One region of the Paenibacillus sp. NPDC058898 genome, then DNA from elsewhere that is predicted to be linked to it. Evidence: predicted binding sites of a transcription regulator. Region 1 holds the regulator's gene; each other region holds the start of a gene.
What was found. The regulator Rex, encoded in region 1, represses fermentation and respiration genes when NADH is low (regulators of the CRP and FNR family bind a similar motif). The targets are predictions, from matches to a motif close to TTGTGAAATATTTCACAA.

Region 1 (3,149 bases):
TATCTTTCATAACATATGAATAATAGAGCTGTAAACCAAGCAGCAACAGCAGTACGCTGGACACACTCAGCAATATCCACTTCGTTTTTTTCTTCAAATCCGTCTTCCTCGCTCACCTTGATTATTCCCTAGAGGGTTGTAAGACGCTCAAAGGTACGCTGCGCTTCCCGGCGGATACGTTCCTCATCAAGAGTAAGACTCGCGCCATTCTTCACTACCTGCTTACCGTCAACCCATACATGCTCAACATCCTTCGCACTAGCGGAGTAGATAGCATGAGAAATGTAATCCGTCTTCGGAAGGAAGTGCGCCTGATCCGTGTTCAGTGCGATCATATCTGCCTTCATACCTACTGCAAGCGTACCGATATCGTTGAGGAAGGCTGACTTGGCTCCATACTCTGTACCCATCCGAAGCGCTTCGGATGCAGGAATTGCGGTTGGATCCCCGCTTACCCCTTTATGGATCAATGCCGCCAGACGCATCTCTTCAAACATATCCAGATTATTATTGCTCGCAGGTCCATCGGTACCCAGCGACACCGTTACGCCAGCTTTCAGCAGTGCAGGCACGCGAGCGATGCCGCTGGCAAGCTTCAAATTGCTGCCTGGATTATGCGACACCATAACTTGATGCTTGGCCAGGATTTCGATTTCTTCATCGGTCAGATGGACGGCATGCGCAAGCAGCGTTGGCCGGGAGAACATGCCAAGCTTCTCCAAATGGGCAACAGGGCGAAGTCCGTAGTCTTTTACATTCTGAGCTACTTCCGTTTCCGTTTCGGACATATGCGTATGCAAAGGCAGATTCAAATCATGGGATGCCTGAACGAATTTTTCGATGAAATCCGGCGGGCACGTATAAGGTGCATGCGGTGAAATCATCGTCGTAATTCTCCCGTCAGCCTTGCCATGCCAGTCTTTCGCGAATACCACCGCCTCATCCAGCTTCTGCTGCTGCACCTCAGGCGGACACAATCCGATGACGCCGCGCATTAGGACGCCGCGCATTCCTGAGTCCTGCACAACCTTGGCAACCTGATCCATATGATCATACATATCCACAAATGTCGTGGTTCCGCCTTTGATCATCTCCAGCACGGAGAGTGCGGTTCCCCAGTATACATCGTCGGCCGTGAATTTGGCTTCCATAGGCCACATTTTTTCCTGAAGCCATACCTGCAGTGCCAGATCGTCGCCATAACCGCGGAGCAGGGACATCGCCGCATGTCCGTGCGTGTTCACTAACCCCGGTAGGAAAAACAGATGAGTTCCGTCGATAACTTCTGTTCCCTCTTGGATGGTTGGCTCTTCTTCACCCAGATAGGTTATGCGGTCATTCTCCACAACCATATATCCGCGTAGCACGGTTCTTCCTTCCTCTAATACCGCAAACGTTCCGTTCTTAACCATCCACTTCGTTATCGTCATGTCCTGCATCCTCCTTGCCGTTATCCAAATAATAGGCCAAACTCTGCAAATCTGTAGTAAAATCAGCCGTATGAATCCTGATATGGGATGGGGCTTTCAGGATGGTTGGCGCAAAATTCAGGATAGCCTCGATGCCTGCGGCGATAAGCTGATTGGCTACATTCTGCGCTTCAAAATCCGGAACGGTGATTATCCCGATACGAATGCCGTACTCATGAACCGTCTTCTCCAGTTCCTCCATCGGCTGTACAACCAAATTGTTAATTTTCATACCAACTTTGGGAGAATACGAATCGAAAACCGCCACAATCTTCATATTGTCCTTCAGAAATGCATTGTAATTCGATAATGCATGTCCAAGATTACCGGCCCCAATCAATGCGACATTGATCTTCTGGTCCAGCTTTAGAATCTGGCGAATTTTCTCGATCAGATAAGATACGTCATATCCGATCCCTTTCCGTCCAAAATCACCGAAATACGCTAGGTCCTTACGAATTTGAGCAGGATTGAGGTCCAGTTTTTGTCCCAGTTCCTGGGAGGAAACCGTGGAGACCTCCCTTTTCTGAAGCTCATTCAAATAGCGCAAGTATACAGGTAATCTGCGGACCACGGCTTCCGAAATTTTTTCCGATTTCATTCATGCTCCCCCTAATAATAGGTTAATAACTACATTTTTTTGTGACAGATCATTTCGTTCATTGTTTCACTTTTATTCAGCTTGGTTCTCTATGCCTGCCTCTTCCTGCAGCCATTCCGAAATTCGGGGAACGATCCCCTCTGTCGGCATGTGCTCCATCTTCGGCCCCGGCAAAGAATATAAGAAATATTTCCCGTAATAGGATTCAATGACCCGGGTATCGTAGACAATGACAATCCCCTTATCTTGCGCGGTCCGCACCAGTCGGCCAAATCCCTGTTTGAAGCGAATGACCGCTTGCGGAACCGAAAGTTTCATGAACGGGTTCTTCTTCTGCTGCTGCAGCAATTCGCTCTTGGCTTCGACCAAGGGATGATTCGGCGGCTGGAACGGCAGCCGGACGATCGCAAGGCAAGTGAGCGCCTCCCCGGGTATGTCTACCCCTTCCCAGAAGGAGCTCGTACCCAGCAGGACCGAAGCGCTGCTATCCTGGAATCTCCGGATTAACTTGGTACGGCTGGTTCCGTCCATCCCTTGTCCCAGTACCGTAATATCGCTGGATGCCAGCGCCTCCTTCAACGGCTCGTGAACCTGACGCAGCATGCGGTACGAAGTGAACAGCACAAGCATGCGGCCATGCGTAGCGATTGCCGTATCGGCCAATGATTGCACAAGTGTATTCACAAAGAGTGCATCCCCGACCGAGCCCTTCACGCTCGGAAAATCGCGCGGCACGACAAGGAGGGCCTGCTCCCTGTAATTAAACGGGGACGGCAGCAGAACCGTGTTCAGGTTGCCGCTATCTGCCGCTTCCTGAAGACCCAAGTTCTCGATCATGAACTGAAACGATTTATCCACCGACAAGGTCGCCGATGTCAGGATCACGCTTTGTTTCTTGTCAAAAAACAATTCCTTCAAGTGAGTGCTAACATCGACAGGCACTGCATAAAGCTGCAGCGATTTGCCGCGGAAATTCCCGTTAGCCTCCATCCAGTATACCGTGCCTTCATCATTCAGAGCCATGAAGGACCTCAGGTCATCGCGGTGTGCGGCCAGGTCCTTAAACAGACCCGATAGGT
Region 2 (3,149 bases), on a different contig from region 1:
ACTGAAGTGAATAAGCTTGAGCTTCCAGACGGCGTATCCGTCCAATTCGGAGGCGTCACCGAGCAAATCAACGAAACCTTCGGACAGCTTGGACTCGCCATGCTGGCAGCCATCGCGATTGTATACTTTGTGCTTGTGGTTACATTCGGTGGCGGTCTCGCACCGTTCGCCATCCTGTTCTCGCTGCCGTTCATTGTCATCGGAGCCATTATCGGCTTGCTCGTCACAGGCGAGACACTGAATGTGTCTGCACTCATGGGCGTACTCATGCTGATCGGTATCGTCGTGACCAATGCGATTGTATTGATCGACCGCGTAATCCATATGGAGCGCGAAGGAATGAGCACACGCGAAGCCCTGCTTGAAGCCGGCGCTACCCGTCTTCGTCCAATCCTGATGACGGCACTCGCAACGATCGGCGCTCTTCTGCCTCTCGTATTCGGTTGGGAGAGCAGTGCAGGCATCATCTCGAAAGGTCTCGGCATTACGGTTATCGGCGGTCTGATCAGTTCGACGCTGCTCACGCTCGTGGTGGTACCTATCGTGTACGAGTTCCTGATGAAGTTCAGCAAGAAAAGAATCGAAGATTAAGTAGAACAGCAAAGCCCCGGTTTCCTATAATAGGAGATCGGGGCTTTTTTTGATGACTATGATGTTGACGACTATGATGTTGTCTTGCTCGCTAATGTACCAGCACAGCCTCCCTGGAATGCTTCCACGTCTTCAGCATGCTCAGATCCTGTGCGAGGAATTCCTCCAGCAGACTGAATAACGACTGATAAAGCGGACTTTCCGTGGATCCTTTCAGATCCTTGCAGAGGGACGGCACCCATGACAACAGATGCTCCTCCAGAAACTTCTCTTGAACCTCCATCAATTGCAGCATGCTATGTTCACAATACGTATTGTTCAGCATACGGTCATGAAGCAGTGTCATAAATTCCAGTTCAATGGCTATATGATCGTCCGCTTCCCCGTGCAGTTTATTAAAGGCAATACCGACGGATGCATAACAATCGGCTAAATCCTGAGCGCATCCATCCTTCGTATAATGAGACTCTGCTGCCTGACGCTGTTTGGACTGCTGAAGCAATCGGCGGTATTCCGCCCCTTCATATTCGCAAATCCGAACCAATTCCTCAGGTGAGCGTCCACATAAATATGTCATCAGTTCCGTACCAGCCTTCGAACACTCCGCAGCTTTGCTAATTCCACTTCCGCGGCTCCATTCCGCAATCATAGACAAGCTGGGCCAATTGCCCAAAAAATCAATCAGCAGCTCGTAGACCGTCCCCCGGTTTTCAAGCCATCTGTGACAGACGTCAGGCACCTCCAAAGTTTGAACAGGTGATATCGCCATATCGAACCTCCTATTGGTAACCTTTCTTGTTGGATGTGATATCCTTGACAGTATATCTTAGATGAACGCCTAATGAAAGCAGCTAGAAGTGATTTCCGAAAATTTCGGAAAAATCAGGAAACTTTCGGAAATCTAGAATGTCACTACTCGCTTTCAAGGGGAGAAAGCTTTTGTTCACAGCTTCAATATAATGGATCCCGAAAGCGTTTACTGTGATTCTTCTCACAAAAGAATGGCCATTTTGCCGCTGCTTGTCCTGCCGTCATGACCCAAACGGCGCATTGACTCCCGTTCGGGGAATGGCTACAATGTGACCATGCATGCTATAAAGGGGGATTTCCATGATCGAACCGCTTAAAGATTCTTTCGGTCGGGTCCATGATTATATTCGCATCTCGGTGACGGATCGATGCAATCTTCGTTGTGTCTATTGTATGCCGGAAGAAGGAATGGAATTCCAGCCTCATGATCAGATTATGAGCTATGAAGAGATCGCAGCGATCGTGCGCGTCCTTGCCCCTATGGGCGTCTCCAAAGTACGCCTTACCGGCGGGGAACCGCTGGTGCGCAAGGATCTGGAATCCTTGGTCCATATGATTGCTTCCATTGAAGGAATTCAAGATATATCGCTTACCACCAACGGGATCATGCTCCCATCCAAAGCTCGTCTGCTTAAGGAAGCGGGACTCACTCGTATCAACATCAGCCTGGATTCGCTTCATGAGGAGCGTTACGCGCGCATTACGCGCGGCGGACGGGTGCATAAAGTGCTGGAAGGCATTGAAGCCGCTTATGAAGCCGGCCTGGATCCGATCAAACTGAACATGGTGTTAATGAAGGGCTTCAACGAAGACGAAATTCGCGACTTTATCGCTCTAACGCTCGATCGTCCCCTCCATGTCCGCTTTATTGAATATATGCCGATCGGCCAAGCATCCGATGCCTGGCGAGATTCGTATCTGCCGCTGAGCCGGGTATCCGAAGTATGCCAGGAGGCGGGGTGGACCATTCAAGAAGAGCAGGGACCATCCGGCAATGGGCCTTCACGCAACATGAAAGTGGTTGGAGCTACAGGAACCTTCGGTCTGATCCATCCGGTCAGCGATCATTTCTGCGATTCCTGCAACCGCCTCAGGCTGACGGCGGACGGCCACATCAAGGCTTGTCTATACTGGTCCGACGAATTTAACGTGCGCCGTGTCGTCGATGATCCTTCCGCGGTGGCGAACCTGTTCCGCAAAGCGCTGGGCGATAAACCGCTGAATCATGAAATGGCGCTCGCGCTCGAGAAAAAGGCACAAAACCATACTCCCACCGTCCGGCGCATGTCGCAGATCGGCGGATAAACCCGTCTGCTGCGCGTATACTGCCGATGGCAGATTTATTATCGCTAGCCCGCAGTTATATATTAAAATTCCCCGCCAAGCATTTAGTTGGCGGGGTTATTTTTTTAGGATGAGTACCGGTTTCAACGGGCTTTGCACCTTGATGCCGCTATAAAACTCTACTATCCATCCTCAGACAAGTCGGAATTCAGCAGGCCGCCTGCTGCCTCATATTCCCCAGGTGTGTTCATATTAAATAAAATCCTGCGCGGATCAAGGCCCGTCATTGCCTCTAATTGCTCCTCGTGCACAAAGACGGCATTCAGCTCCTGCACCCAGTCCACCATGCGCAGTTGTCCCTTGATCAACCTGTGCTCAAGGCCTTCTACGGTTTCTTTGCGATAAGCCGCCAGCAGCGGATGCATCCTACCCTCTACCACGGGGATTACAGCGTCGGCTGCGTA
Region 3 (3,149 bases), on a different contig from region 1:
CAGAGCATCGACGGCTTGAAGACAAGCACCGGAATTAGAAAAACAACGGCGATAAGAGCATACACGATCCCCCAGGATATCCAAGTTTTACGTTGGAACGTCTTCTTTAAGGATTGCAGAAACGGATAGGACGCCATGTATAAACATAACCAGGCCAAAAATAGCGGAAGGTGCAGCAGAACCGGCTTGGCTGCCGCCATTCCTATGATATAGGGTACACTGACCATAGCCCAGCCACCATGCTCCCGTGGGATGACAATCCTCATCTTTTTCATGCGTCTCTCCCTCTCCAATCCATCAACTCATACCCATCCTGATTTATATCTTCAGCCATTCGAACAACGGCCAGGCGGATGATAAGTAATATCGCTGAAGGTACCCACATATTGTACGATGTCACCCGATTCGTCCTTTACCGCGTTAATCGTCAGTAGCTCCAAGTACTCTTCTCCGTCTTTCCGGCGGTTCCAAATCTCCCCCTGCCAGCTCCCGTGTTCCCTGATTTCAGACCACATCGCCTGATAAAACGCCGGTGATTGTCTTCCGGACTTCAATACGCTCGGATTTTTGCCGAGCACTTCCTCCTCCGAATATCCGGTTAACTTCGTGAATGCCGGATTGACGGCATTGATCCTACCGTTCGAATCCGTAACCAGAATCCCCTGGCCGGTGGAGTTAAACACCTCGGATTGCACGGAAAGTTTGTCTTGGTAGTACATCCATACCACAATAACGAAACTGGCAAGCGCAACCTGCGATAAGGCCATGAATCCAATGGAATACTGCCCTGTGGCCGAATGGATAAAGGAAAGCATCAGCGGCGGGAAGAATCCGCCAAGGCCGCCCATCATGGACACGATACCGTTCACAATGCCCGCCTGCTTGTTGAAATAAAGGGGCACGAGTTTGAAAATAACGCCGTTTCCGAGACCGGCACCAACGGCAATGGTTAAGCATCCGGCCGTATATAAGCCAATGGACGGAGAGAATGCCAACAGGATGGCCGCAGCCGTGAGCCCTAAGAATATGCCCATTAATAAGAACAGCGGTTTAAATTTATCCGCAAGCCAGCCGCCTACAGGACGTAATAAAGTGGCTACCAAAATGAATCCTGCCGTCCGCATCCCGGCGTCCACCTTTGCAAGCTCGAAATGGGTAACCAAGAAGTTCGGCAAGTACACCGTAAAGGCTACGAACGAACCGAATGTGATGAAATAAAAAAGAGAGAAAAACCACAGTTTTTCATTTTTATATACACCCTTGATCTGTTCCATAATCGGTGTTTTCACCTTGATTTCTTTACGGTCACCTAAGAGTGCATTTAGCACGGCAAATATCAGCAGCAGAATTAAGTACAGCTGGACGGTTTTGGACCATCCGATCTGAGTCGCGATGACCGGTGCAGCAAACGTGGTAATGGCGGTGCCAATGTTGCCCATCCCGTAAATCCCATTTACGAGTCCCAGCTTTTCTTTCGCATAGTATTTAGGCAATGAGGTCACACCGACCGAGAACACGGCCCCTCCGATCCCCAGAAACAAGCCACCGATTACCAAATGCGTAAAGGATGAAGCCGAGCTGATAAAATAAACCGGAAACAGCAGCAGGATAAAGCTGACGATAAAAACAATTCGTGCTCCCACGACATTGGCGTAATAGCCAAGCGGAATCCGGAGGACCGAACCCAGCACCACCGGAATAGCCGTCAGAATAGCGAGCCGGTCTGCCGGAATGGAGATATCTTCTCGAATAAACGGCAAGAGCGCGGAGATGATGACCCATACCATAAAGCCAAGCACCAGATTCATTGTTTGCAGCGGAAGCTGCAGCTTTTTGATCATTTCCATCACCTTTTCTAAAGCGTAATGAATGGCAATTGATCCCCAGCTCCTATTGTACGTGCACCTATTCACAATGCTAATAGGGAAGTTCCCTGAATCTCTCCGGGGAACTTCCCTATTCCTTAAAGCAACAACCCTTTATTGCGCCCTTTTTATATACGTAAGGACTAAAAATCCAGCAATTTTTTCTTTAATGCATATTCCACTAACTCCGGGCGGCTTTTCAAATTCAGCTTGTCCATAATTTTGGCCTTGTGCGCTTCCACCGTCTTGACCGATACAAAAAGTTTTTCCGCAATCTCCTTATTGCCATAACCCTTGGCGATCAAGGGCAGGATCTCAATCTCCCGTTTGGACAGACTGTTAAACGGATCTTGTTCCGCGCTCTCGCTATCTTTCTTAATAAACTCCCGAACCAGGGAAGTAGCCATCTGGGGATGGATATAGGTCCCTCCCTTATGCACCATGCGGATGGCGGAGATTAATTCATCATCCGGCGCATTTTTCAGTACGTAACCTGAAGCACCGTTTTTTAAAACATGAAACAGGTAATCGTCATCATCATACATGGTTAGAATCAGAATTTTCGTGTCTGGAAATTCACTGCTGATCTTGCCGGTTGCAATCAGTCCGCTTTCGCCGGGAGGCATGCTTAAATCCATCAACAGCACATTCGGCCGGTGCTTCGCCACCATGGTGTAAGCCTCCATGCCGTCTGCCGCCGTCGCGACGACCTCCATATCTTCCTGGTAATTCAGAATCATGGAAAACCCGCTGCGGACCACGGCATGATCATCCGCAATCACAATTTTCATGTACCCATCACCTCCGGCTTGTCGTCACCATTCGTAAGCGGAATGTTAAGCTGAATCGTCGTACCCTCACCGGGAGCGGAAAGCAAAATAAACTGACCACCGACGAGCTCTGCGCGTTCGCGCATCCCGTACAGTCCCAGTCCGGTTCCCTTAGCTTCATCAATGACCATGTTAAACCCGACTCCACGGTCCAGGACGGTTAACTGAAGGTAGCCATTCACTTCACATAAGCGTACATGTACCTCATCCGTTCCTGAATATTTCATGGCATTCAGCACCGCTTCCTGGCATACCCGGTACACAACTGTTTCAATCTCGCTGCCGTAGCGGGCTGCCTCTAACTCCGCAGAGAATTCAACCAACATACCGTAATTCTTCGCGATCCATTTAAAATGGGAGCGGAATGCAGCCTCAAGCCCCAAATCGTCTAATGAAGCCGGCCTTAGTTCAACGGATAAATGCCGGATATCATCCAGAAGCCTGGTTAAAGACA
Region 4 (3,149 bases), on a different contig from region 1:
TGCAGAATAATAACGGGGGTGTCCCAAAAGATCTTAGATCTTGCGAGAGCCCCCCCTTCTTGCTGCTAGAAGACGCTCCATGTACGAATCGTTCCTACCATCGCTGTTGCCCCCACATTTCTTGGAATGGTTCTGAGCAAGGATGAAATGTGGGAGCAAAGGCGAGCGCTGACGCTTGTCCGGAATCGTTTCGTCCTCTCCGCTACGCCGTGCAGATTGCTTACTTTTTTAGACGCAGAGAAACCGTTCTTTGGTAAAATGGAGGTGCTACCCAAACCATTTACGAAAGGAACGGTTTCTTACGGAAGCGGATCTATCGAAGCGAAAGCTGCGAAGGTTGTCCGCTCAAAAAAACATGTACGAAAGCCGAGGGAGACCGTGAGCCTGGAGGTCTCCCTCGGCTTTCGCTTGCCCATAATTTGCTCAAGAAGGCGGCCAATGATCAAAACAGAAGCCATAGCGGTGTGGGAATAACATCCTGAGCACCGCCATGGCTTTATTTGACACACTTTCTGTTTATGAGAGCCGTACGTCAAGCAACTAAATCTACTTTTGGGACGCCACGTTATTTTGTATTTAATATTCATCCAGCATACGTTAATTCACTTTCACACGGTCATCAAGGTTATACCGCTTGACGAATCCGTTCGAACAAGATGTTGTTTTCCAGATGGATATGCTCGAAGGTGTCCTTTTCAAGCATCGCCAACCGTTGATAGACCAACCGATACGTACCGCAGGCATCCGACGGAAGTTCGAAATCAGCGGTTACTTCCCGGAGCTCCTGAAGCAGTTTGCCTGCTTGAGCATGTTCATGTTCCAGTTCAGACACATGCGGCTTAAGCTCCGCTGCAGCCTGGTGGTTAGGCTCTGCAACAAATTTCAAAATGAGCGGAAATACATGCTCGTCTTCATCCTTCGTATGATCCAGCAGTTCTTTTTTCAGATCGGAGAAAAGCTCCTGCACCCGAAGAAGTTCGGGATGATGCCCCCCATGAACGCGGGCTAATTTCGTCACATACGGCGTTAAAGCAGGTAATTCATCCCGCAAGAAGGCATGATGTTTCTGCTGGATGTATTCAATCAGTTCGGATTCCTTCAGTGAAGCCGGACGGCTTTCTTGATAATCTGCAAACTTGCTCTCCACGGACCGAACCTGCTCCAAAACGGCGGCGGGTTCCAAATTGCGCTGTTTAGCCGCCTCTTCTAAAGGCACCTGCCCTCCACAACAAAAATCAATGCGAAGTGATCGGAATAAATCCGCGGTTTGCGGAATGGATGTAACGATATCGGATACCTGACTCTGAAGCGTGAATGAACTCATGTTCAAACCTCCTTAGACTAAATGCGTCTTTGTGAACTTTTTCACTCTTACAACCCAAGTATATGAAACTCCTATCTTCGTATATGTGATTGCAGTCATACCAAAATCTAACACTATGTGAACGATCAGGATCGGAAAACTACGGGAGCCAAGGCAACATCTTTTTTAGACTTCTTCTTTCTAGCGAGGGGTATTCGGAAAGGAAAATCTCCGTTCTGACCGACAACCTGCTAAGGGGGAAATCCGTCGTAGCCATTGAAGGGCTGGACGAGGCGATTATCTACATTGAGACGTGGAGATTAATATCGAAGAAAAAAACTCTGATACCATCCCGGTAGATAACTCGAAAATTCTGGAGGAAATTGCTCGCGAGAATGAACGTTCCATTACAGAATTATTAATCGGATTAATCCAAAAGACGCAAAAAAAAGAATCCGATATATTCGGATTCGGCGAATTGGTAAGAGCCAAAGAATCATCGTATTGGAAAAGCCATGTTAAATCTGCAGAGCAATGGGGTGAAATCTATAAAAGCGTAACCTTTGATTATCGTGTGACGTCCAAAGTTCGAAGAATCGGGATGAAGGCAGAATGATGGTGCCGGTCATGGTATTCACCTTCATTTCATCCAGGCTTCCGGGCCGACATCATGGACGGTAAGCGGAGGATTGGATCGCTGCTTGCCTGGCGCATATTCGTCTGCACCCACGTCAGGTATATAGCGAATCTGGCCATCCATGTCGTCCGCTGCAACGAATGGAGTCAGGGCAGCGTCTACGGCTGGACTATAGACGGATAATCGAATGAGACCGTCCTTACTGCGCACCAAATGAAGCTCTTGTTTGGTCATCGCTCTGTCCACGATGGGGTTGTTAGAAATCGGTGCATTCCCCGAGAGCATATTTCCCATGTACTCAGCCCGTTCCTGTTCGGGTGCCTGTATCACCGCATCAGTTTCCTGAAATATCGTCCCTGCATGACTAAATATCAGATTGTTATAAATCTTAGTCCCTACCGGCTGATAGGTTCTGCCGCCCAGATTGAAAGTTGTCGTTTGGTTGCCGACATTCACGATTGTATTGTTGTAAATCTGAACGTTATACTGCCGCCAATGTCCGCGCAAAAGTTCCGTTCTTTGTTCGGCAGGCAGATCGCCAAGCCTTGCCGTTTGCTCTTGGTTTCCACCCCAACGAACGATTGGATTCGTACTGCCTTCCGGTCCGCCATCATGTGTTCCGCCATCAAGACGAATCACTTTGTCCGTAAGACCTTCCATGTAATTGTTATAGATTTTGTGATCGTTGCCGTATATCCGGAACCCGCTGCTGCCTGGTGTCACTCCATCGCCAATCAGATGGTTGCCGTAGAAGCTGTTGCGGTTTCCATGTCGCGACACAATACCGCCGTATGAATCACGAATCGTGTTGTACCGTATGATATTGTCACTGCTCTTCACCGATATCACTTCATCTTCACCGTTAAACCCGTCAAACAAATTGTACTGAATCGTAATATAACCGGAAGAGAGCGAGGTACTGGAAAGTCCAAGCCTGATGGCTTCCAACCCGTTGGTTACCCGGGGACCAATCCCGTGAAAATAGTTATACTCAATGACGTCGTATTGCGATATATGCTGTCCACTATGCCCTTCACCATCATAAATCAGGACTGCGCCAAAGCCCTTCTTCGGACCAATATCATTATAAGCGATCCGGTTATGGCTGCTCGTTCCTTCGACTCGAATATAATGTCTGTGAGTGCCATTATCCGTAATGAGCTTCGGATCTTCAAAGGGCGTTAACCCCTTATAAACTTCTCCGTTAGG

Region 2: ACOZB4_RS15725 (TorD/DmsD family molecular chaperone) is a predicted target of Rex. The motif match lies at 1,571-1,588, and genes of this name have one in related genera.
Region 3: ACOZB4_RS14185 (nitrate/nitrite transporter) is a predicted target of Rex. The motif match lies at 1,898-1,915, and genes of this name have one in related genera.
Region 4: ric (iron-sulfur cluster repair di-iron protein) is a predicted target of Rex. The motif match lies at 1,354-1,371, and genes of this name have one in related genera.

The regions. Positions count from the first base shown of each region.
Region 1 is NZ_JBMOSM010000016.1:55,526-58,674, forward strand. Features, by position in the region: gene ACOZB4_RS29160 (DUF5590 domain-containing protein) at 1-97, opposite strand, end outside; gene ACOZB4_RS29165 (amidohydrolase) at 129-1,430, opposite strand; gene ACOZB4_RS29170 (redox-sensing transcriptional repressor Rex) at 1,405-2,070, opposite strand; gene dinG (ATP-dependent DNA helicase DinG) at 2,143-3,149, opposite strand, start outside.
Region 2 is NZ_JBMOSM010000005.1:183,769-186,917, forward strand. Features, by position in the region: gene ACOZB4_RS15720 (efflux RND transporter permease subunit) at 1-591, shown strand, start outside; gene ACOZB4_RS15725 (TorD/DmsD family molecular chaperone) at 683-1,360, opposite strand; gene moaA (GTP 3',8-cyclase MoaA) at 1,702-2,706, shown strand; gene mobA (molybdenum cofactor guanylyltransferase) at 2,868-3,149, opposite strand, start outside.
Region 3 is NZ_JBMOSM010000004.1:479,431-482,579, reverse strand. Features, by position in the region: gene ACOZB4_RS14190 (YwiC-like family protein) at 1-275, opposite strand, end outside; gene ACOZB4_RS14185 (nitrate/nitrite transporter) at 327-1,841, opposite strand; gene ACOZB4_RS14180 (response regulator transcription factor) at 2,009-2,656, opposite strand; gene ACOZB4_RS14175 (ATP-binding protein) at 2,653-3,149, opposite strand, start outside.
Region 4 is NZ_JBMOSM010000001.1:238,370-241,518, reverse strand. Features, by position in the region: partial or broken gene ACOZB4_RS00930 (transposase) at 300-384, shown strand; gene ric (iron-sulfur cluster repair di-iron protein) at 626-1,324, opposite strand; gene ACOZB4_RS00920 (Ger(x)C family spore germination C-terminal domain-containing protein) at 1,617-1,919, shown strand; gene ACOZB4_RS00915 (chondroitinase-B domain-containing protein) at 1,944-3,149, opposite strand, start outside.